DNA from 4 places in the Pseudoalteromonas sp. P1-13-1a genome. Region 2 is predicted to be linked to each of the others. Evidence: predicted binding sites of a transcription regulator. Region 2 holds the regulator's gene; each other region holds the start of a gene.
What was found. The regulator sigma-54, encoded in region 2, starts transcription at its own class of promoters, with help from an activator protein. The targets are predictions, from matches to a motif close to GTTGGCACGNNNNTNGNNT.

Region 1 (6,026 bases), on a different contig from region 2:
GCGATTACTCAATTGAACTGTGTGGCGGTACGCACGTAGAGCGCGCTGGTGATATTGGCTTATTTAAAATCGTATCTGAAAGCGGTATTGCTGCGGGCGTACGCCGTATTGAAGCAGTAACCGGCGCAGATGCAGTAGCCTATGTGAGCGAGCAAGAAAAACAGCTTAACGATGTAGCGGCGCTGGTAAAAGGTGATAGCGCATCGGTACTTGAAAAAGTAACTGCGCTTCTTGAAAAGTCTAAAGGCCTTGAAAAGCAAATTGCACAGCTTAACGATAAGCTAGCCAGTGCAGCAGGTGCGTCTTTACTTGATTCGATTGTTGAAATTAATGGCGTTAAGCTACTTGTGGCAAACGTTGAAGGGACTGAATCTAAAGCGCTTCGTGGCATGGTTGACGACCTTAAAAACAAGATTGGTTCAGGTGTTATTGCTCTAGGTGTTGCCAGTGGTGAAAAAGTTAGCCTAATTGCCGGTGTAACAAAAGATTTAACCGGTAAAGTTAAAGCTGGTGAGCTTGTAAACCACATGGCCGGCCAAGTAGGCGGTAAAGGGGGCGGCCGTCCTGATATGGCACAAGCGGGTGGCTCTCAGCCTGAAAACTTAAACGCTGCGCTTGAGAGCGTGGCTGCCTGGATAAGCGAGAAAGTTTAAGCTTACGTGGCACTTATTGTCCAAAAGTTTGGCGGCACTTCGGTTGGCTCTATTGAGCGAATAGAAGCGGTCGCCGACCTTGTTGTTAAAACGAAGCAGCAAGGGCATCAAGTGGTTGTGGTTCTGTCGGCCATGTCGGGAGAAACCAACCGCTTAATTAATCTCGCCAAGCAAATAGATACTCGCCCGAGTAGCCGAGAACTAGACGTACTAATAAGTACCGGGGAGCAGGTTTCTGTTTCGCTCCTTGCTATGGCTATTATAAAGCGTGGTCATTCTGCTGTAAGCCTACTAGCCGACCAGGTTAATATTCAAACCGATAACATGTTTGGTAAAGCTCGTATTGAAGAGGTGGCTGCTACGCGTTTAAAGCATGAGCTTGAGCATAATCGAATTGCGATTATTGCCGGTTTTCAGGGGCGCGATGTAGAGGGGAATATTACAACCCTTGGACGCGGCGGCACCGATACCTCTGCGGTAGAAATAGCCGCGGCAATAAAAGCCGATGAATGTCAGATCTATACCGACGTTGATGGCGTATACACTACAGATCCTCGTGTAGAACCAAACGCGCAGCGAATGCGCCATGTAACGTTTGCCGAAATGCTAGAGCTGGCAAGTTTAGGCGCAAAAGTATTGCATATTCGTGCTGTTGAGTCGGCTGGTAATCATAAAATGCCGCTAAGGGTGCTTTCGAGTTTTGAGCCCGATGAAGGAACGCTAATAAGTTTTGAGGAGAGCGATATGCCAACTAAGGTTGTGTCGGGGATTGCATTTAATCGTGACGAATGCTTGATAAAGGTACATGGCGTACCATACTGTGTTCATTCTCTTACAAAAATTTTGAAACTTTTTGCAGAAAATGGCATCGAAATAGATATGATTAGTCAAGTTAATCATAACTTTGAAAAAATAGACTATGCTTTTACTGTGCATTCAAATGACTATTTGCAAGCACACGATTTACTTTCTAAACAACAGGTAAATCTGCAGGCTGATAGCATTTCTAGTGATACAACAGTTGCAAAAGTGTCGGCTGTTGGCATAGGAATGAAGTCTCACAGTGGTGTAGCGCATCAATTTTTTGATGCATTGGCGCAAGAAGGCATACACATAGCTTTAATATCGACATCTGAAACCAAGGTATCGGTTTTAATTGATGAGAAGTACTTAGAGCTAGCAGTAAGAGCGTTACACTCAGAATTTTTAACAGAAAATGGATAGTTTGGGAGTTTTTACTTACTTTTCAATCAATTTTTCATTAAAATGGTCAAGCGGAATCTTATAATTTATTGGAACATGGGAGCAAGAGAATGCTAATACTAACTCGTAGAGTAGGTGAAACCCTAATGATTGGTGACGAAGTAACTGTTACTGTATTAGGTGTTAAAGGAAATCAAGTTCGAATTGGTGTTAACGCACCTAAAGACGTTTCAGTGCATCGTGAAGAAATTTACATGCGTATACAAGCTGAAAAGTCTAATCCTAATCCGGGCAATGCTTAATCAACACGTATACTTAGCTGAGTAATGCACTTAGCTATACCAAAAGCCACTCACTGAGTGGCTTTTTTGTTTATAAAGTCGCGCATTTCATCAGTTAATACACTGCTAGAAATATATTGCATACCTTTATTATGCTGTACTAGGTAACCGTGGTTGGTTTTAATAATGCGGGTTATTTCTGCCCACTTAAATGTATGGCTTTTATAGTGGTTCTCGGTGCTGATAGCGTCATCGGTAAACGTGAGGGTAACAGTCGATCCCGAAGCACGGCTAAGCATTTGGCGCGTAACCCACCAAGGCCTACGGTAATAAAAGGCAACGCATTCTAAAACACCCAGCATTATTAAAAATGACCCTAGGTAGTGATCGTCCATAACGTAAATACTAATTAAACCTAAGCACACCAGCAATGCCAGCAAAAAGTATTTTGGCTTTGCTGCTTTACTATAAGAGTGGGACTCGTCAAAGCATTCGTAGTAGTAGGGTTTATCGAGTGTGTAAGTGGTGGTGAGTGCCATAATTGCTAATAAATAATAGTTTTCGCTATTTTAGCAAGCTAGTGTAGAAATCACACCCGTTAATATTGGCTATATACTTAAAGAGGTAGAAGCAGCTTTTTGTTTACGCATAAAAAAACGGCTTATTAAAAGCCGTTTTTTTACGTTACCAAGCAGATTAACAGTTAGTTTCTTCTGCGTTAACGCCTTCTTTTACATTTTCACATGCATCTTCAACAGAGTTTTGCACGTCAGTTACTGCTTCATCAATACGCTCACCTGCTTCTTCTGCGTGGTTGTCTTCACAGCCCATCATAAAGAAACCTGCAAATACCGCGATTAGTGCTGCTTTTAAAGTTGTAGAGTTCATAATGTAATTCCTTGTATGTGTTAATTAATTAGTGTTTTAAGTATGTTAGTAGCTACCTGGGCGATTTACCGCGCAGCGCACCTGATACTAAAGAAATCACTAAAAGTACTAAAAAGATAAAGAATATAATTTTTGCTATACCAGCTGCGGCACCTGCGATACCACCAAAACCTAACACTGCAGCGATTAAAGCAATAACTAAAAATGTAATTGTCCAGCGTAACATTGTTTTCTCCTTGGTTATCAAATTCGTTCGAAAGTAATAATGCCAGTTGCGTGCCAGAGTTTAATTTTGTTATTTTTCAGTGTGTTATAGTTTTTTGAGCGAGGGTTATAAATTTAGGATTGGTAAGTTTTACGTTTAACGATGTAACTTATTCACACTATTGTAAAGAGAGTAAAAAAATAAATATTTTATATATGCTGCCTCTTGCTTTCTTGGTAAGACCAATTTACATTTTTAACCACAGTAGGTTTTCCGCTGTTATTTAACTTACTATTTTTTATGACTTTTAAGTTGTTTTGGGTTTAACCATATAATCTTTGCCTATAACGGTTATTTATATCATCTATATCTAAGCTAATTTTACCCTTTATTAGCTATGTTAACTATTGTGACTGTATGTTAGTTTAATTTTAATTGGTTTTACCAATTGACAGGTGGTGGACAAAGTTAAAAGTTTTGTTATCATTCGGTGAATAATTATTTAAATAAAGCGATTTTTTATATCGCTATATAGTGCAGGGGGAGAAAAATGGATATAGGAGCTGTACTCACAACCGCAGGTAGCTTGATGCTTACCGGCATGGTGGGTGTGTTTATATTTCTTTCAATATTGATTGGTGCTGTAACACTTATGTCTAACTTGGTCGCTCGTTTTGATGTGGCTGAAGTTGCAATACCGGTTAAATCACCATCTTTAAAATCTCAAGGTGTGCAAAGCGAGCACATCGCTGCTATTAGTGCTGCCATTGCTCAGTACAAATCAAATAATAAATAAGAGGCACACATGGCTAAATTAAAATTAACAGAGCTTGTTTTACGCGATGCTCATCAGTCTTTACTTGCAACTCGTATGCGCTTAGATGACATGCTACCTATTGCTAGTAAGCTTGATGATGCCGGTTATTGGTCTATTGAGTCGTGGGGCGGCGCTACATTTGACTCGTGTATTCGTTATTTAGGTGAAGATCCGTGGGAGCGTATTCGTGCCCTTAAAAAAGCAATGCCCAATACTAAACAGCAAATGCTATTACGCGGACAAAATTTATTGGGTTACCGCCACTACGCCGATGACGTGGTAGAAAAGTTTGTAGAGCGAGCTCACAAAAATGGTGTAGATGTATTTCGTATTTTTGACGCCATGAACGATGTACGTAACTTAGAAACTGCAATTAAAGCGGCTGTAAAAGTAGGTGCTCACGCGCAAGGTACTATTTCTTATACTGTAAGCCCAGTGCATACGCTTGATATGTGGTTAACCCTTGCAAAACAGCTAGAAGATTTAGGTTGTCACTCTATTTGTATTAAAGATATGGCGGGCTTATTAAAACCATATGATGCTGAGCAACTTATTAAAGGTCTTAAAGAAACGGTCTCAATCCCTATTGCTATGCAGTGCCATGCAACCACCGGTTTAAGTACAGCGACTTATCAAAAAGCCATCGATGCGGGCATTGATATGCTTGATACCGCTATTTCTTCAATGAGTATGACTTATGGTCATTCAGCGACAGAAACCATAGTGGCAATTGTTGAGGGAACCGCACGCGATACTGAATTAGATTTAAACCAGCTAGAAGAAATAGCCGCTTACTTTAGAGACGTACGTAAAAAGTACGCAGCCTTTGAGGGGAGCCTTAAAGGTGTTGATGGCCGTATTTTACTCGCGCAGGTACCTGGTGGCATGTTAACCAACATGGAAAACCAACTTAAAGAACAAGGCGCAGCAGATAAGCTAAATGAAGTATTACTTGAAATTCCGCGCGTGCGTGAAGATTTAGGTTTTATCCCGTTAGTTACTCCAACATCGCAAATTGTAGGCACACAAGCAGTACTAAATGTGCTTACGGGTGAGCGTTATAAAACAATTACCAAAGAAACCGCCGGTGTTTTAAAAGGCGAATATGGTTTAACACCCGCACCTATGAACAAAGAGCTGCAAGAGCGAGTGCTTGATGGTCAGGATGTAATTACGTGTCGCCCTGCTGATAATATTGCCCCTGAACTTGCATCGCTTGAAGCCGAGCTACAAAAAGAAGCGCAAGAGCAAGGTTTAACACTTGCTGATGAGCAAATAGATGATGTGCTTACTTATGCATTATTCCCACAGGTTGGCCTTAAGTTTATTAAAAACCGTAACAACCCAGATGCCTTTGAAGCCGCGCCAAGCGCCGATGACACTAACGCAAAGCCTGCTGCAAAACCTGCAAGTAACAAAGGTGTTAGCGCTGAGCAATACAGCGTTAAAGTTGACGGCAAAGTGTATGATGTCGTGGTTGCGCAAGGTGGTGAGCTTAAAGAGGTAACGCTTAAAGACTCAGAGCATTTACCACAATCTGCATCGGTTGCATCAGGTGAAACACTGAATGCCCCACTAGCAGGTAATATTTTTAAAGTAAAAGTAAAAGCAGGCCAAGCCGTAAACGAAGGCGATGTGGTTGTTATTATGGAAGCAATGAAAATGGAAACCGAAGTTCGTGCAATGCACTCAGGTACTGTGGCTGAGGTCTTAGTATCTGAAGGTGATGCTGTGACAACGGGCGATGCAATTATAGCGATGGCGTAGGAGTAGCTTTAATGGAAGGTCTTTTAAACCTTTGGCATGCTACCGGCATTGCTAACTTTACGTTTCCTGGCTTGATAATGATTGCAGTAGGCTGTTTATTATTGTTTTTAGCAATATCTAAAAACTTTGAGCCACTGCTTTTATTGCCAATTGGCTTTGGCGCGATATTAACTAATATTCCTGTTGCAGGGCTATCAGAGCCAGGTGGACTT
Region 2 (6,026 bases):
AAAACTTTAATAATGCGTGTCAGGCCATGTTTGATTGCCAAGGCCGCATTATTGTTATTGGTATGGGTAAATCAGGCCATATTGGTAATAAAATTGCTGCTACCCTTGCCAGTACAGGCAGCCCTGCTTTTTTTGTTCACCCAGGCGAAGCAAGTCATGGTGATTTAGGCATGATAACCAAAAATGATGTGGTTATGCTTATATCAAACTCGGGCGAAACCAGTGAAGTACTAAATATTATTCCGGTGCTAAAACGCCTCGGTGCAAAAATAATATCGATGACGGGCAACCCGCTTTCTACTATGGCAACACTTGCCGATGTGCACGTATGCATAAAGGTAGAACAAGAAGCATGTTTGTTAGGTTTAGCGCCAACAGCAAGCACCACAGCCACTTTAGCAATGGGTGATGCAATGGCGGTTGCGCTTTTAGAAGCACGCGGTTTTACCGCCGATGACTTTGCACTCTCTCACCCTGGCGGCAGCTTAGGTAAGCGATTGTTGCTCACTTTAAAAGATGTAATGCACAGCGGCACAAACACCCCTATTATAGGTGTAACGCAAACAATTAAAGACGCGTTAATAGAAATGTCTGCCAAAGGGCTAGGCATGACTGCTATTGTAGATAACAATCAACAGCTTGCTGGCCTTTTTACCGACGGCGACTTACGTCGTATTTTAGAGCAAAAAGTTGATATACATAACACCGCTATTAACCAAGTTATGACTAAGTCATGCACCACCGCCACGGCCGATATGCTTGCAGCAGAAGCACTAAATATAATGGAAAATAAGCGGATTAATGGTTTAATCATAGTTAATGAGCAAAACCAGCCTGTGGGCGCCTTAAATATGCAAGACCTCTTAAAAGCAGGAGTATTATAAATGCAATTTAAAGATCTCTATCAACCGCTAAGCGATGATGCCAGAGCACGCGCCAAAAAAGTAAAACTACTCATATGCGATATTGATGGTGTATTTTCTGATGGCCGAATTTACCTCGGTAACCAAGGCGAAGAGTTAAAAGCATTTAATACAAAAGATGGTTTTGGCATTAAGGCACTGATCAATAGCGGTTTTGAAGTTGCGGTTATTACGGGGCGTCATTCAAAAATAGTGCAAGCTCGCATGAGCAGCTTAACCGTACAGCATATTTATCAAGGCCAAGAAGACAAACTTATTGCTTATCAAGAACTCAAAAACACTTTAAAGTTAACTGATGAACAAATAGCCTATATTGGCGATGATGGACCTGACATGCCCGTCATGGAGCGCGTTGGTTTTGCCGTCGCAGTAAACGATGCGCACCCGCTAATTAAACGCTTATCGCATTACACTACACAAATGCCTGGTGGCTTTGGTGCAGTGAGAGAGCTCACAGATTTACTCATGCTCGAAAACGGTATAGCACTTACTACACAAGGTACCAGTTCATGAATGCAGCACGCGTTATACTCAGTGTGTTATTCATCGGCTGTATGGTTTGGCTTTGGTACCCTTATTTTACGCAAAGCAATGTAGCACCAGAGCAAGAACCAGAAGTCATTGCAAAGCCTGATTACACCGCTATAGAGCTTAAGCAAACAACCTATGACGAGCAAGGTAAAATAAGCCATAAAGTTACCGCGGCTAAAATGGAGCTGTACCAACAACTTGGTTTTACATTTTTTGAAAAGCCTATTTTTACTTTATATAACGAAACACAAACATGGCGAATAAACGCTGACGAAGCAACGCTTTACGAAGATAAACAACTTATTTTAGAAGGCAACGTGGTTGCCAAAAATTTAGTTGATAACGCCATGATAGATAACATCAATGCCGACAACATCGAAGTCGACATTAAAGCGCTAACAATGCGCTCTGAGCAGCCAGTGGTTGTCACTGGGCCAAATTTAAAGATTGTCGGTAAAGGCCTTGAAGCCGATTTAAAAACCGCAGTAATAAAACTAATTAACCATACGCGAACAATATATTATGACCAATAAACTCACTAAAATACTTATTATCCCATCGCTGATGCTGGCATTTAGCGCTTCTGCTGCTGAGCCTGCTGCTCAACCGCCAGCAAACCAAATTTCTATTAGTGCAGACCGTCAAGAAGGTCAACTTAAAGAAAACGTAGGTATTTTTGAAAAAAACGTCGAAATTGTGCATGGGAACCGCAAAATTACAGCCGACCGACTCGAAGTACATAAACGTGAAGACCTAGGGGATAACAAACAACTGCTTATTGCCACTGGCAGCCCTGCCTACTTCGAAGAAAAACAAGACGATGGTACCGTAATGAGTGCCAGTGCAAACGAAGTACGTTACGACGTAGCAAAGCGCTTTTTAACACTTGTTGGGGATGCCGAAGTCGCGCAAGCCGGTCAAAAAATTAATGCTAAAAGTATTACCTACGATATGCAGCAGCAGCTTATTAGCGCAGAAAAAGACGAAAACTCAACGGATCGTGTCCACACAATTTTAGTGCCTGTTGAAGCAAATATTAAAGAAAAAACAGGTAACGAAGGTCAACCATGAGCACCTTAAAAGCAGAACTATTAGCAAAAAGCTATAAAGGCCGCCAAGTTGTAAAAAATGTAGGCCTTGAGGTAGAAGCCGGCAGCATAGTGGGCTTATTAGGCCCTAATGGCGCAGGTAAAACCACCACCTTTTACATGATTGTAGGGTTAGTACCTAGCGACAAAGGTAAAATATCTATTGATGATAACGACATCACGTTATTACCTATGCACAGTCGTGCTCGCTTAGGCATTGGCTATTTGCCGCAAGAGTCATCTATATTTAGAAAGCTAACAGTTTATCAAAATTTAATGGCTATTTTAGAAACGCGCAAAGAGCTAAATAAAGCCGCGCGAGAAGAAACGCTTAACAACTTACTTGATGAATTTAGCATTCAACATATACGTGATAGCCAAGGTATGGCGCTTTCTGGTGGTGAACGCCGCCGTGTAGAGATAGCCAGAGCACTCGCAGCGAACCCTAAATTTATTTTGTTGGATGAGCCTTTTGCTGGTGTTGATCCGATTTCAGTGTTAGATATAAAGAAAATAATAGAACATCTTAAAAATCGTGGCATTGGCGTATTAATTACCGATCACAATGTAAGAGAAACCCTTGATGTTTGTGAAAAAGCCTACATTGTTTCTCATGGGGAGCTAATTGCATCTGGCACCCCAGAACACGTATTAAATGACAAAACTGTACGCGATGTTTATTTAGGCGAGCAATTTAGGCTGTAACATTTAAGCCACACCTACAAGCATCTGCTAATATTAATTATAACAACATAAAAGGATTGTTAGAGATACATGAGGCAATCATTACAGCTGCGCATGGGCCAGCAACTTACAATGACTCCACAATTGCAACAAGCGATTCGCTTGCTGCAGCTCAGTACATTGGATCTCCAGCAAGAAATACAAGAAGCACTGGATAGCAACCCGCTATTAGAAGTAGAAGAGCAAGATTACACGGAAGAGTCGGCTGGAAAAAATGAACAAAAAGCAGATACGGATGATGTAACCGTAAGCGCATCGGCTGATGATACAACCAGTGAATACGAGCAAGACAGTGGTGAAGCTTTAAATAAAGACACCGTTAGCGATGATATGGCGATGGATGTAACTTGGGATGAGTACATGAGTGCAGCCCCTGCGGCATCTTCAGGCCCAATGCCAGAAGATGAGTCTATTTATCAGGGCGCCTCTACTGAAACGCTACATGAGTACTTAATGTGGCAACTTCAGCTTACTCCTTTTAGCCCCACTGATGAAGCTATTGCTATAGCCATTGTAGAAGCTGTAGATGACTCGGGTATTTTAACGCTAAGTTGTGAAGAAATTTTAGAAAGCTTTAACCAAGAAAACGATGACGACGTTGAGGTTGAACTGGATGAAATAGAAGCCGTTTTAAAACGTATTCAATTATTCGACCCTGTAGGTATAGCCGCGCGAAGCTTACAGGAGTGCTTGTGTATTCAGCTTAATCAGTTTGATAAAGACACCCCTTTTATAGAACAAACTAAAATGATCTTAACCGATCACATTGATCTATTAGCGGCACGCGACTATCGTACATTAATGAAAAAGACTAAGCTTAAAGAAGACGAGCTTAAAGAGGTCATGACTCTTATACATACCCTCAACCCAAAACCTGCAGATACAATAGTAAGGGAAGAGTCTGAGTATGTCATACCGGATGTATCAGTTAAAAAAATTAAGGGCCGTTGGGTGGTAGAGCTAAACCCAGATAGCATGCCAAAAATACGCGTAAATAGTCAGTATGCGGCCATGTCACGTACCGTAAAATCTAGTGGAGATAGCCAGTTTATTCGCTCTCATCTGCAAGAAGCTAAATGGTTTATAAAAAGTCTTGAAAGCAGAAACGACACGCTGCTAAAAGTAACAAACTGTATTGTAAAACAGCAACAAGCGTTTTTTGAACATGGCCCCGAAGCCATGAAACCAATGGTTTTAAACGATGTTGCTGAAATGGTAGAAATGCACGAATCAACAATTTCGCGTGTTACTACGCAAAAATATATGCATACGCCACGTGGTATTTTTGAGCTTAAATATTTTTTCTCAAGCCACGTAAGCACTGAAAACGGCGGCGAATGTTCGTCAACCGCAATACGTGCCTTAATTAAAAAGCTAATTGCCGCGGAAAACTCAGCCAAACCATTGAGTGATAGTAAAATTGCGGATATATTGGCAGAGCAAGGAATTAAAGTAGCTAGACGCACAATAGCAAAATACCGTGAATCGCTAGCTATTCCACCGTCAAATCAGAGAAAGAGTTTGATATAAGACGTAAAAAACAAAGAGGAAATGCTTATGCAACTAAACCTAACTGGTCGTCACGTAGAAGTAACTGATTCACTTAGAGACTATGTAAATAATAAATTTGCAAAGCTAGAAAGGCACTCAGATCATATTAGCAATGTGCATGTCATTCTCGATGTAGAAAAACTCAACCAAAAAGCAGAAGCGACTATTCATGTAAGCGGCGCAGATTTATTTGCCTCAACAGAGCACCAAGATATGTATGCTGCTATAGACTCGTTGATTGACAAGCTCGATCGTCAAGTCATAAAACATAAAGAGAAGCTTGCTAGACACTAATATTATGAAATTAAGTACATTAGTATGCCAGGACTGCAGCAAAGCTGCGGTCCTTTTTAGTAGTAAAAAAAGAATTTTAGAATTTATCAGTGAGCTGGCTCATGAAAAGCTCCCTTACTTACCGCAACAGGATATTCTTAATGCGCTAGCTAGCAGAGAAAAACTAGGTAGTACGGGTATTGGCCGCGGTATCGCAATTCCGCATGGCAGAATGGGTGGCGTAGAAGAACCGCTTGCGTTAGTACTCGTTAGTGACAAGCCTGTAAACTTTGATGCTATTGATAACTGTCCTGTTGATATTTTTGTTGCACTCATCGTACCAGATGGCGATAACCAGCAGCACCTAAAGACTCTAGCAACCATAGCTGATAAACTGAGCAATAGAGAATTTTGCAAACAGCTGCGAAACGCTAAAACCGATGCAGAACTGTATCAAGTAATTGTTGATCAATCGTAGTAAATACTAAGGGCTATAAATGGAGTTAATAATCATAAGCGGCCGTTCCGGTTCAGGTAAATCGGTTGCTTTACGTGTGGTTGAAGATTTAGGCTATTATTGCGTAGATAATATCCCGGTCAACCTGCTGCCCTCTTTAGTACGTAGTGTTTCAGATAACTATGACAAAATAGCTGTTAGTATCGATGTTCGTAATATCCCCAAAGAACAAGACGAGTTTAACGATATTCTCGAGTACCTACCGGACTTTGCTAAACCCACTCTGTTTTATTTAGACAGTGATGATCAAACACTCATAAAACGTTTTTCAGAAACACGCAGATTACACCCTTTATCCATCGATTCATTGCCGCTCGACTTAGCAATAAAAAAAGAAAAAGAGCTGCTTGATGTACTTGTAACCCGCGCAGACTTTATGCTTGATACGACTGATTTAAG
Region 3 (6,026 bases), on a different contig from region 2:
TTAGAATGGTTAGATGAAAGTTATCCGCAAACGCCTCTGGTTTATGGGAGTGCATGGCAAAAAGCGCAGATTCGTAACATAAGTTATGCCGTAGCGTGTGATATTCACCCTGTAAATAATTTACGTGTTTTAAAGTATTTATCAAATGAACTGAGCGTTAATGACGAGGCGAAAAATAAATGGTACAGACATTGGGTTGAGGTCGGGTTTGAAAAAATTGAATCAATGCTAAGCGAAGACTGTGATTTTTGTGTAGGCGATAAACCATCACTGGCTGATATTTGTCTAGTGCCACAGGTATTTAATGCGTTGCGTTTTAATGTAGATATGGCTGCGTATCCAAAAATTGCAGCCATTTATGCACGCTGTAATGCACTGCCCGCTTTTAATGAAGCAGCGCCGCAAAATCAACGCGATGCAGTTTAACTTTTTAAAGCGCTGTGAATAACACTTACATGCTCTATTAAATCTAAGCCCAGATCGGTCAAATAGCCACCATCTGGGCTATCTATTACGCCTTTATCAAATAAGCGTTGCGCCGCACTTAATAAATTAGGCTCTGCGTCAGAATGTAACTTTATCCCCTGCATTTTGCTATCCCTAGGAAACTTAGCTAATAACGTAAATTCATCTATCATTATTTGATTAAATCGCATGTCTTCACCTTTTTATAGTTGTGTGTTTAAGTCAGTGTTGTATAACGCTATTACTTACCCTAGCATGTTTTTTAATCGTGTGTACTATTTTTAAACTATCAAAATTCGAGGTGGCTCATGCGCCATATTATGGTTTTATTTATTTTTACAATTGCGTTAACTCTTCCCCCTAGTAGCGATGCTAAAACAGTTAAAACACATTCTATTATTGACACTAACGAGGTTATTAACGCTGGTAATATTTGTTGGTACGATAACAAACGTTATAGTGAAGGTGCGCCGGTGCAAGTACATTCTTTTACCTTAGTATGTGCAGCTAGTAACCCTCAGCATAATAACAGTAAGCTCATTTGGTTAAAATTAGATAAAAAAGGCAATCTTGTTTACCCCGCAAAACTTAAAACCATTAGGGTCAATTAGCGCTAAATGCGGATTTACGCTACAATGCGCACAGTTTAAATAAGTAGTATGGCTATGGATAATCAACCAAAGAATCCTCTTCACGGGGTAACATTAGAACAAATTTTAGTAGAGCTTGAACAACGTTTAGGTTTTAAAGCCATGGGCGAGCAAGTAAACATTAAATGTTTTACCGACTCGCCAAGCATTAAATCAAGCTTAAAATTTTTACGTAAAACCCCTTGGGCACGCGATAAAGTTGAAGCTCTCTACTTACATACGCTAAGTAACAAACCGCTGCGTAAACCCAAAAGCGCTCAGCGCTCTAAGCCTACTAGCTCAAGCAATAGCAGTGGTTTTGTTTGGCCAAGCATTAAAAAGTAATACACAAAAATGCACGTTAAATACGTGCATTTTGTATTTTATAATTCCTTACTAATTACATTTAATGAGGCAGGGTCAACTGTAATAGTAAGCGTATCAGCTGTTTTTATTTCACCATCTAATACATACTTGATTTCTTCATCTGCAGTAATCGTTACTTTTTTAGCGTTGGTATGATGCGAACTAATAGCTAATTGCGTTTGTGTAATACTACTAAACATCAACTCAGCAATACTAAGCACACTGGTTGTGTTTTCTTCGCTCGGTATCAGCCAATTTATGTCCAATAAACCATCTTCGTGATTAGGCTGTCCTCCCCCTTGCGCTAACAACGTGGTAAAAGGGGCTGCGTTAGCAACAATAAAGCTATTTGTGTGCACCTCTTGGGTTTGGTTATCATCAAGAGTTACATAGAGTGTTTGCGCTTTTTGCTCACTAAATGCCTGAAAAAAGCCGTTTAAGTAAGCAAGCTGACCCGATTTATTTTTTGAATCTCTGTCGGCTTTTTCAATCATCGATTGCTCATAACCAATTCCCGCTAACAACAGCATGAGCTCGTCATTACAGTAGGCGGTGTCTATTGTATGAGTTTGCCCATCTATAATTAATTCGCAGGCCTGTTCAACAGGAATTATTTTAGAGCTAATACCCATAAGCACATGGGCTAAAGCATTGGCTGTACCCATTGGGATAATACCCAGCTTGCACTGAGTGTTTACCAACACACTAGCTACTTCTGTCACGGTTCCATCACCGCCACAGGCAATTATTATGTCTGGCTTATTTTTAATAGCTTGTTTAGCAAGTTCAATTCCATTTACTTCTTTAGAGGTAGTTAAAACGTTTAAATCATAATATTCCGACAGCCTAGCCACTATTAAGGGCTCTTTATCTTGCCACATTTTGGTGCCCGACACTGGGTTTGCTATTAATACCGCTTTGTTTTTTATAACAAGCTCCCCTTTTTTATGTCGTTTAGCCAAATGGTGAAGTTGGTGTTTATTAAGGTTTGCGGTTTCACGTGTCTCTTTAATTTGTGCAAGTATTTGATGTACATCTGCATTTTTATCTTGGCTCAACAAATATGCAGCCATCACAAATACTGAGCGCCCTCTTCCTAGTGCGCAATGAACGACCACTCGGCGGTCTTCTTTAATATGATGATGTATCCAGTTAATGGCTTGGTTTAATTGCGAATGAGTAGGCACACTATGATCAAGCACCGGGATATTTAAATAGCTAATATTTTCTTGGGTTGAGCTCCACTCCAAGCCATCAAACTCACACGTTACATCTAATATTGCTGTTATGCCGTTTTCTTTTAACGTATCAATATCAGAGGGAAACAATCGACATGCTAAAAATAAATGCTCGTTAATTTTTTGAATGGGAGGGACTTTATCGTGCTTGCGAGAATACGCATTGTAAATTTGGGCACCTAATAAAAAGGGCACAAAAGCCCAACGAATATAAAAAGGAATGATGCCATTCTCGCGCTTTCTAAAAATTTTTGCCAAATTAAAAATATAAGCGCCACTGACAAGTATTAACGACAAGGCACTCCAATAAAACACCACTGCAAAGTAAACCGAGTTAACCTCCCAGCCTATCCATATAAAAATTAACGCTAAAATTAAATAACTCGTTGCAGCCCACATATTTTCTCCTTTATTTTTACTGTTTTGGCAAATTTTTACAGCTGTTTATAAGTGTAGTTGCAATTTACAGGCCAACAAAAATTGTGTTTAGAACTTAAAAATAAATATAACTGATTGATATTAAACAGGTTAAAATCTTCAACTTTAAAGAAATTGGCCATATTAGCCGCTTTTTACACAGTTCTGGGTCATTTTTTCTCACTCGCCTTATGCGTCTGTTTTATGGTTAAAACTTGTCTCTTAGTTAAGAGCAGCTAAGATAAATAACAGTTCAACGTTTTGCATCCAATCGCCCTTCTCACACGTTTATTGAGAGTGTGTTTATATTTTAGTTACATTTATATCTAGTCGATAAGTGTTTATCACGCGAGACTTAATATGTTTCTAGGTAAAAATTTAATTAATACAGCGCAATGCGCCTCAATAATAATAAAAATAACAGGAACCCTATGGAAAACGACAATCTACTTCCTCTTTTGTGTAAAACAGCACAAGGTAATAAAGCTGCGTTTGCCGATTTGTACCGGCAAACAAGCGCTAAGTTATTTGCAATAAGTTTAAATATGCTCTCAAATCGAGCGCACGCTGAAGAGGTATTGCAAGAAGCATTTATAAAAATTTGGCATAACGCGTCAGAATACAACCCGACTAAAGGCACCGTAATAAGTTGGATGATAAGCATAGTACGGTACAGAAGCTTAGATGCGCTGCGCTATCATAAGGTCAGAAAAGAACAAGCCATAGGCGATGAGGAATATGATGAACAAGACTTAGACATTAACTACGATGATCAAACCAAACTTGTAAATTGCATTGAGCAACTCGACCCACAGCAAAAACAAGCCATTCACCTAGCGTATTACAAAGGCTTAAGCCATGGTGAGTTGGTCAATCATATAGAAACGCCTTTAGGCACAGTTAAAAGCTGGATAAGGCGTGGTTTGCAGCAATTGCAGAGGTGTTTAACATTATGAACTATAACAAACCAGAACTACTTGATGCTTTAGCAGGGCAATATGTGCTAGGTACTCTAAATGGCCTTGCACGAAAGCGTTTTCAACGCTTAATGCTCAGTTTACCGCAAGCCCGAGAAGCCACTATGATGTGGGAGCAAAATTTAAATGGCTTAGCCAGTGCAATTACACCACAAGCACCCGATGAGCATGTTTGGCAGCACATTTTAGATAAAATAGAAAGCAATGCTCAGCCTATTAAAACAGTTATAAAACCGGCGCCATCGGTATGGCGTACTTGGTCGTTTATAGCCACAGCGGCCTGTATTATTTTAGCATTTGTAGTTATTAAACCAGTAACACAACTGCAAGATAGCCAGCAGATTGCGCTTGTACAAAACCAAGATAAGCAATCACTGTGGATTATTAATGTGGACGAGCAAGCATTATCAATTAAAGCTAGTTCCAAATTGGTTGCGCAAACAGATAAAGACTACGAGCTGTGGATGATTTTACAAGGACAGGACACGCCTATTTCGCTTGGTTTATTACCTAAACAAGGTGAAAAGCTTTTAATAAAAGACGCTCGTTTTAATGCCCTGAATATTGCTCTACTTGCAGTAAGTTTAGAGCCGTTAGGTGGCTCGCCCAACGGCCTACCAACCCAAGTGTTATATACTACAGATTTAGTGGTTTTATAACTCAATAATCGCATTAGGTTGGCTTATCTATTTAGGCCAATCCACCCTACTTTTTTAACAAATTTAAAAATATTTTAACTTTTTTGCATCTAATGTGCTTTTTGCTTCGTTATTAGTTATGACTCCAATCAAAACTAAAGGAAAAAGTCATGAAAGCTTTAACTCCATCTATACTCGCAGTAGTAGTATGCAGTACCTTAGTAAGCACCTCTAGCGAGGCATCAAGTCATCGTGAAGCGCCAAATATTAGCCGCTTTCCAACCTTAGACTCTACCGACTTTTACGTATTTAATAGTTATGAAGCAGGCAGAAACGATTACGTTACGTTTATTGCCAATTATATTCCATTACAAGATGCCTATGGCGGCCCTAACTACTTCGCTATGGACCCAGATGCAACCTACAGTATTCATATTGATAATGATGGTGATGCAGTAGAAGATATTACTTTTGCCTTTAATTTTACCAGTATGCTGCCAAACGATAACCAGGGTGTTCAGTTAACTGTTGGCCCAGAAGGTAATCAACGCACTGTATCTGTACCGCTTAAAAATGTTGGTGGCGTTGCAGCTGGTGATGATAGCGCTGCAAATTTTAGTGAGTCATATACACTAAGCATGATTAACGGCCCACAACGCACAGGTACCAGTACCACACTAAGCAATACAACCACCAGCTCAACCACGTTCAACAAACCGCTAGATTATGTAGGCGATAAAACATTTGGTTCAATGGCTGATTACCAAACTTATGCCGATCAGTTTGTTTACCAAGTGTCTGTACCGGGCTGTGACAATATGGCCAAAGTGTTTGTTGGTCAGCGCAAAGACCCATTTGTTGTTAACTTAGGTAAAACTTTTGATTTAGTTAACTATGTGCCTGTAGAAGGTGATAGTGCGCCAGGTGCGGGCGATGGTGGTGGTTTTCCTGGGGGAATTACACAATCGGCTGATAATGATGACCTTATTGATAAAAATGTGACATCAATTGCCATTGAAATGCCTAAAAGCTGTATTGTGGGTGATGGCAACGGCGTAATTGGCTCTTGGACAACAGCAAGCCTACCGCAAGCACGCATTTTAAACCCGAACGCTAAGTTTGCAGATAACGCAGTAAATGGCGGTGCATTAACACAGGTTTCACGCTTAGGTAACCCTTTAGTTAACGAGCTTGTTATTGGTATTAAAGACAAAGATACCTTCTCAACAGCTCACCCTAAAGATGATGCGCAATTTTTAGATTATGTTTCGCACCCCTCTTTACCTGAGCTTTTAA
Region 4 (6,026 bases), on a different contig from region 2:
CCCTTCTTATTACGTTATTCATATTCAAGATGTCAGTGCGCTGACTAAAGCAAAGCATGATGCAGAGCGTGCAACAATAGCCAAAAGCCGCTTTATCGCTAACTTAAGCCATGAGATACGCACGCCTCTAAACGCTGTGTTAGGGCTATTAGATATGATAGTGGAACAGGGATTAACAAATAAGCAATTGCAACAAACTAAGCAAGCTAAAAACGCGGCGCAAAGCTTATTGTTAATGCTAAACCGGATGCTTGATTTTGCCCGTGTTGAGAGTTCGCAAGCACAAATTAAACCGGTGCCTTTTTGTTTAGTTGAACTGATTGATATTTGTGAGAGCTTAACAGCGCCACTGTGTGAAAATAAAGGGTTAAGCTTTAATATTGAAGTAGACCCACTCATAACTCCCGCGCTCGTTGGTGACTCGATCCGTTTACAGCAAATATTAGGTAACTTACTCACTAATGCCGTTAAGTTTACTAATAAAGGCAGTATTACCTTAAAATTGGTACTTGAAGAAGATGATGCTTTAGATAGGCAGCGTATATCTTTTCATGTCATAGACAGTGGGGTGGGGATTGCCAAAGCAGACCAACTGCGACTGTTTGATGCGTTTACTCAAGGGGATGAATCATCTACACGTATCCACCAAGGAGTAGGGCTTGGTTTGGCCATAGTAAAGCATGGCGTTGCATTGATGGGCGGCGAAATTGCTATTAATAGTGATAAAGGCCATGGCTGTGAGTTTTACTTTACTTTATCGCTTGCAGTAGATACGGCTAAAAATAGTGTATTTATGCCTGATACATTAGCTGTTGTGAGCGATGAGACAGCACAACTAAACGAGGTTGTTAATGCTTATTCGCAAGTGGCTGCTATTCACTTAGAAGAGGCAATACGCTACCCAATAAAGCTTGCTGACGCCCAGCAACTGATTATTGATGAAAGTACGTTGAACGATTTATTAAATGTTGAATCTATAAACGAAACGCTCAGCGCCAACGCATACCCTGTGGTTGTCGTTAATCATGAGCACACATTAGCATTGCCTTGTACTACCCAAATCAACGCACAGCATGTTAAAGCCTCAGCGTTAGCACAACGATTAATGAGCTTAAACGCGAATGCGGGGGATGAACACGTTGCATCAGCCAGCAATCATGAAGCGCTAAAAAAAGATATATCGGGTTTACTTATCATGGCGGTTGATGATAACCCACTTAACTTAGACATTATTAGCAGTGTATTAAAGCAAGCCCAAGTTAATGTAGTTACAGTCACCAATGCCCCCGAGGCAATAGAGCTGCTACAAATATTAAAGCCGGATTTAATTTTGATGGATGTGCAAATGCCGCATATTGACGGTTGCCAAGCAACACAATTAATTCGCCAACAGTTTGACGCACGCCAACTGCCTATTTTTGCTTTAACAGCACATTGTGAGCCTGCAGATGTTGAGCGCTCTCTTAATAGTGGTATGAATAAGCATTTAACAAAACCTGTGGTAGCTAAGGTTTTGATAGATGCAATTAGGGACGTAGACTTTACAAAACCTAAGTTTTACGACCAAAACTTTGCGCTTACCCAGTTTAATTTTGATGAAACTTTACTGGCAACTATGGTCGGGAAGTTTGCAAAGTTATGTGACACCCAATTACAGCAAATTGAGGAAAATACCCAGCGGGATGAAGTGGTACGCTTAGTGCATAGCATAAAAGGGGTTGCGGGTAACTTAGGGTTTATTAGGCTTTCACTGTGTGCAAAACAATGTGAAGCGCATCTTAAAACAACTAACGAGCCTGTTCAGCAAAGTTTAAAAGAGCTGATCACACAGCTAAAACAAGTGATTATATTTATTGAAACCTTAGGGGGACGGGATGCCGAAAAAAGCTAAAATACTGATTGTGGATGATGATCCTCTTAATCGGCTTGTGCTTGAAAAAACACTGGGCACGGAGCATGACGTATTTTTAGTCGAAAGCGGCGAAAAAGCGCTCACCTTTATTAAATTAAATCAGGTCGATTTAATTATTTTAGATGTGGTAATGCCAGGCATTGATGGTTACGAAGTGCTTGTGCAGCTTAAAGAAAACCCTATTACGCAATCTATCCCTATCGTGTTTATATCGGCTAATAATAGCCACACCGATGAAGCCAAAGGCCTTGAGTTAGGTGCAATGGATTACATCACTAAGCCCTTTAATGCATCTATAGTAAAAGTGAGAGTTCGTAATCAATTACTTATTAAGCAAAAAAATGATTTGCTTGAGATGCTTGCCTCCATTGATGGCTTAACAGAAATACCCAACAGGCGTTATTTAGACGAAAACCTCTCTCGCGAATGGCGCAGAAGCAAACGTAATGGCTCATGCTTATCTGTTTTATTAATGGATATCGATCACTTTAAACGCTATAACGACTGCTATGGACATCGTGCTGGTGATGAGTGTTTAAAGCAGGTTGCGCAAGCCTTAGCAGCGCAATGTGAGCGTAGTACTGACTTTATAGCGCGTTACGGGGGGGAAGAGTTTGCAGCGGTCTTACCCGATGTTAATAAACAACAGGCATTAGCCTTTGCACAAAAGCTAAGAAAAGCGGTAAACAATTTAAATATAGAGCACAAAGCATCTTTAAATGCAGATCATATTACAATTAGTATTGGTATTGCGAGTATGGAAAACGGCAACGCCAGTGCCGAGCAGGCTTTACTTGAACAAGCTGACCTAGGGCTATATGCCGCAAAAGATGCAGGTCGTGATCAGGTGGTTGCGCTTAACTTGTAATATGGCTGTGTTTTCACAAAGCCTTGTTTAAATCGGCCCCACACATTATGTTATTACCGAGCGGGGCAACTATATTTTACTAGCACGTTGTTATTTGGTGATCATACCCAGCGCGCTTTCACCAATACCCACCAGTTTATCATTTTTAAACACCAACGGTGTGCACTCATCTTTTGTTGTTTTTCCATCAGAGTGAATACTATGCGTCATGTAATAAAGTACCTGATACACATCACCGTCTTTTTTTAACAGTTCGGTAAAGCTTGGCGTTTTTAATTGTGCTAAAACAGATTGGTAGCTGCTATCCATTTTTAGATCGGCAATTGCTTCGCGGTTTTTTTTATGATGCTGTTGCCAACTTGATGAGTCATTCCCTGCCCAGTGCGTTTCTGCTTCGCCATCTGATACGGCAATAACACAACCGGTTAGAAACGGGGCAATAAGTGCTGCAGCTAAAAGTGATTTTTTCATTGTTATAGTCCTTGATGAGTTTTAATTTAATTATTTACTCATTCAAGGCAAGTAGTAGGCCAATATAACAAAGATTTAAAATTCAATAGCTTATGATTTTGTGACTATTTTTAAATGATGAATTATAAAAATCATTAGTAAAAACAGCCACTTTTTAGTTTTTTTAACGATTAGGCTAATTTAGGTCAATTAAATATAGTATAGCCAAAATACGTTACACTAAACGATTACGAGATTCACCGTTAGTAAAGGCTGCTATGTTTAAGCTCACCTCATTAATTAAGCGTACGATTGACTCTGTGCTTGCCCAGGCTATGTGAGGGGTAAGCAGCAAGTTTTCGCCGGTGTAATTTGCTAGTGGGTTGGTGAGCTCTGCTGGCTCTTTTGTTAGTACATCAACGCCTGCTCCAGCAATTAAATTTTGCTCAAGCGCTGTTACTAGGTCGGCTTCGTTTATAATGCCACCGCGGGCGGTATTAATAATAATACTGCTGGGTTTCATCATTTTTAGCTCATCTAACGAAATTAAATCGCGTGTCTCATCAGTTAGCGGGCAGTGCACGCTAATTATATCAGCGGTTTTTAATACTTCTTCGAAAGGTGTGCGGTCTTTCCTACAAGGCGCACCTTTACGCTCTGCCACCACTACATTTGCGCCAAATGCTTGTGCTACTGTGGCTACACCTTTACCCAGCGTGCCGCCACCTATAATGGCAAATGTTTTACCTTGTAAATCATTAAAGCTGTAGTCTAATCTGCAAAACATTTCGCTTTTTTGCCATGCACCTTGCTGACAATCGCGTTGATAGCGATGCGTATTACCTAATAAATTAGTTACCAACGAAAACGTGTGCTGTACAACCGAAGGGGTTGAGTAGCCTGCTACGTTGGTAACGGCAATACCAAATTCTTCAGCGGCGTTTAAATCAACATTATTAGTGCCTGTTGCACTTACGCATATAAGCTTAAGTGTTTTAAGTTGGCTTATCGTATCGCGATTTAGCACAACCTTGTTGGTAATAAGGACGTCCGCGCCTTGGCTGTGAGCAACAACTTGCTCAGGTGAGGTAAGTTCGTAAGTCGTTAGCTCACCTAGTTCTTCAATGCAAGTTAACGAGGTTTTAGCTAAAGTAGCGTTATCGAGAATGGTGATTTTCATTGTGTGTCCTATCTAAATGCGTACCGTAAAATGACAAGAGTGTTTAAGGTACTACGAATACACACTTATGTTAATGCTATTACTACCAAATGCTTAGTACAAAAAGTCAGGCTATTGATAAAAGTCTAAATTGGCTGGTCTGCCCACTCAAATATAAATAACATGATATTTTAGCGGGCTATATCGCTGGGGCCTGTTTTTATTTTGAGGTTGAACTTACTTACCCATGAAAGGTCAGCAAGCCTTATTAAAGTTGATAAGACTAAAAAACAATGCACCAACTTCTTTTTGCGTGGTCATAAACTGAAATGGCTCGCAAATAAGCATAACCAATTGGCTATTTCTTATTTAAGAGTGGCTGAGTTATAATCAAAATTATATATAAACGGTACGTTTTGCGTGCCGTTTTTTAACATTGTAGATGCAGTAATGAGTGAATTAGAAGATAAGTACGCAGACATAAGACCTTACAACGACGACGAAGTTGCGGCCTCGCTAGCGCGTTTAATTAACGATAATGCGTTTATTGATGTAATAGCAAAGTACAACTTGCCGCGCTTTATATCGGCTATACCTTTTATTGCTCGCGCACTGGTGAGAAGCCAGTTACGAAAAAAATGGGGTAAATTTACGAGCGTTGAAGATGTGCAAAACGAAGTTGCAGAGTATTTAGATAAACTTATAAAACGCACTACCTCAAAAGTCACCTTTTCGGGTTTAGATAAATTAGACCCACAGCAGGCGTATTTATTTATATCAAACCATCGCGACATAGTGCTGGATCCTGCACTAGTGAACTGGGGGTTGTATCAGCACAATATGAAGACGGTGCGCATAGCAATTGGCGATAATTTATTGCAAATACCCTATATCACCGAGCTGATGCGTTTAAATAAAAGCTTTATCGTTAAGCGCTCAGCCAAAGCACCTAAAGAGATGCTTAAGGCGCTTACGCAGTTATCATCATATATTTATGACTCGTTAGCGGCAGGAAACTCTATTTGGATTGCCCAAAAAGAAGGCCGTGCAAAAGATGGATTTGATCAAACAGATCCTGCGCTTCTAAAAATGCTGCAACTGAATGGCCGTAAACAAAAGAAAGAGTTTGGTGAGTACATTAAAGAGTTAAAAATTGTTCCGGTGTCTATTTCTTACCAGTATGAGCCTTGTGCAATTTCTAAAGCAAAAGAGCTTTACCATAAACAGCAACATGGTGAATACGTAAAATCAGCTGGCGAAGACATTGCAAGTATTGTTGAAGGGTTTAGCTCTGCCAAAGGGCATGTACACTTAGCTTTTGGAGAGCCAGTGCAAAGCGGCTGCGATGATGCCGATGAGCTAGCGCAAACAATTGATAAGCACATTGTTGAGTCTTTTTACTTACACCCAGGTAATTACATTGCCGGTGGTTGCAAGCAAGCAGTAATTAATGAGCCGGATACCGCCACCTTTGAGCAGCGTTTAGCCTTGGTGCCTGAAGAGCTAAAGCCACTTGTTTTAGCCATGTATGCAAAGCCATTTCAACGTAAAGCTGAAATCACAAACAAAGCATGTAAGGAAAGCCATTAGGCAGCTTCGTTGGCGTAAAAAAAGCAGCGTAAACGCTGCTTTTTTTT

Region 1: the regulator sigma-54 is predicted to act here: its motif matches at 3,291-3,309, upstream of AN391_RS20445 (DUF1328 domain-containing protein).
Region 3: the regulator sigma-54 is predicted to act here: its motif matches at 3,155-3,173, upstream of AN391_RS01820 (diacylglycerol kinase family protein).
Region 4: the regulator sigma-54 is predicted to act here: its motif matches at 3,297-3,315, upstream of AN391_RS16525 (DUF3192 domain-containing protein).

Annotation. Positions count from the first base shown of each region.
Region 1 is NZ_LKDV01000036.1:20,755-26,780, reverse strand. Features, by position in the region: gene alaS (alanine--tRNA ligase) at 1-653, shown strand, start outside; gene AN391_RS17310 (aspartate kinase) at 660-1,877, shown strand; gene csrA (carbon storage regulator CsrA) at 1,967-2,158, shown strand; gene AN391_RS17300 (YcxB family protein) at 2,209-2,676, opposite strand; gene AN391_RS17295 (hypothetical protein) at 2,834-3,025, opposite strand; gene AN391_RS20445 (DUF1328 domain-containing protein) at 3,078-3,251, opposite strand; gene AN391_RS17290 (OadG family protein) at 3,781-4,026, shown strand; gene oadA (sodium-extruding oxaloacetate decarboxylase subunit alpha) at 4,036-5,814, shown strand; gene AN391_RS17280 (sodium ion-translocating decarboxylase subunit beta) at 5,826-6,026, shown strand, end outside.
Region 2 is NZ_LKDV01000003.1:92,447-98,472, forward strand. Features, by position in the region: gene AN391_RS04040 (KpsF/GutQ family sugar-phosphate isomerase) at 1-884, shown strand, start outside; gene kdsC (3-deoxy-manno-octulosonate-8-phosphatase KdsC) at 885-1,436, shown strand; gene lptC (LPS export ABC transporter periplasmic protein LptC) at 1,433-1,987, shown strand; gene lptA (lipopolysaccharide transport periplasmic protein LptA) at 1,977-2,525, shown strand; gene lptB (LPS export ABC transporter ATP-binding protein) at 2,522-3,247, shown strand; gene AN391_RS04065 (RNA polymerase factor sigma-54) at 3,317-4,816, shown strand; gene hpf (ribosome hibernation promoting factor) at 4,844-5,131, shown strand; gene AN391_RS04075 (PTS sugar transporter subunit IIA) at 5,136-5,588, shown strand; gene rapZ (RNase adapter RapZ) at 5,608-6,026, shown strand, end outside.
Region 3 is NZ_LKDV01000001.1:393,167-399,192, forward strand. Features, by position in the region: gene maiA (maleylacetoacetate isomerase) at 1-426, shown strand, start outside; gene AN391_RS01805 (TIGR02647 family protein) at 423-656, opposite strand; gene AN391_RS01810 (DUF1496 domain-containing protein) at 774-1,076, shown strand; gene AN391_RS01815 (VF530 family DNA-binding protein) at 1,131-1,439, shown strand; gene AN391_RS01820 (diacylglycerol kinase family protein) at 1,478-3,097, opposite strand; gene AN391_RS01825 (sigma-70 family RNA polymerase sigma factor) at 3,547-4,071, shown strand; gene AN391_RS01830 (anti-sigma factor domain-containing protein) at 4,068-4,751, shown strand; gene AN391_RS01835 (DUF4331 domain-containing protein) at 4,901-6,026, shown strand, end outside.
Region 4 is NZ_LKDV01000032.1:34,142-40,167, forward strand. Features, by position in the region: gene AN391_RS16515 (PAS domain-containing hybrid sensor histidine kinase/response regulator) at 1-1,891, shown strand, start outside; gene AN391_RS16520 (diguanylate cyclase) at 1,875-2,780, shown strand; gene AN391_RS16525 (DUF3192 domain-containing protein) at 2,871-3,251, opposite strand; gene AN391_RS16530 (D-2-hydroxyacid dehydrogenase) at 3,466-4,410, opposite strand; gene AN391_RS16535 (1-acyl-sn-glycerol-3-phosphate acyltransferase) at 4,840-5,979, shown strand.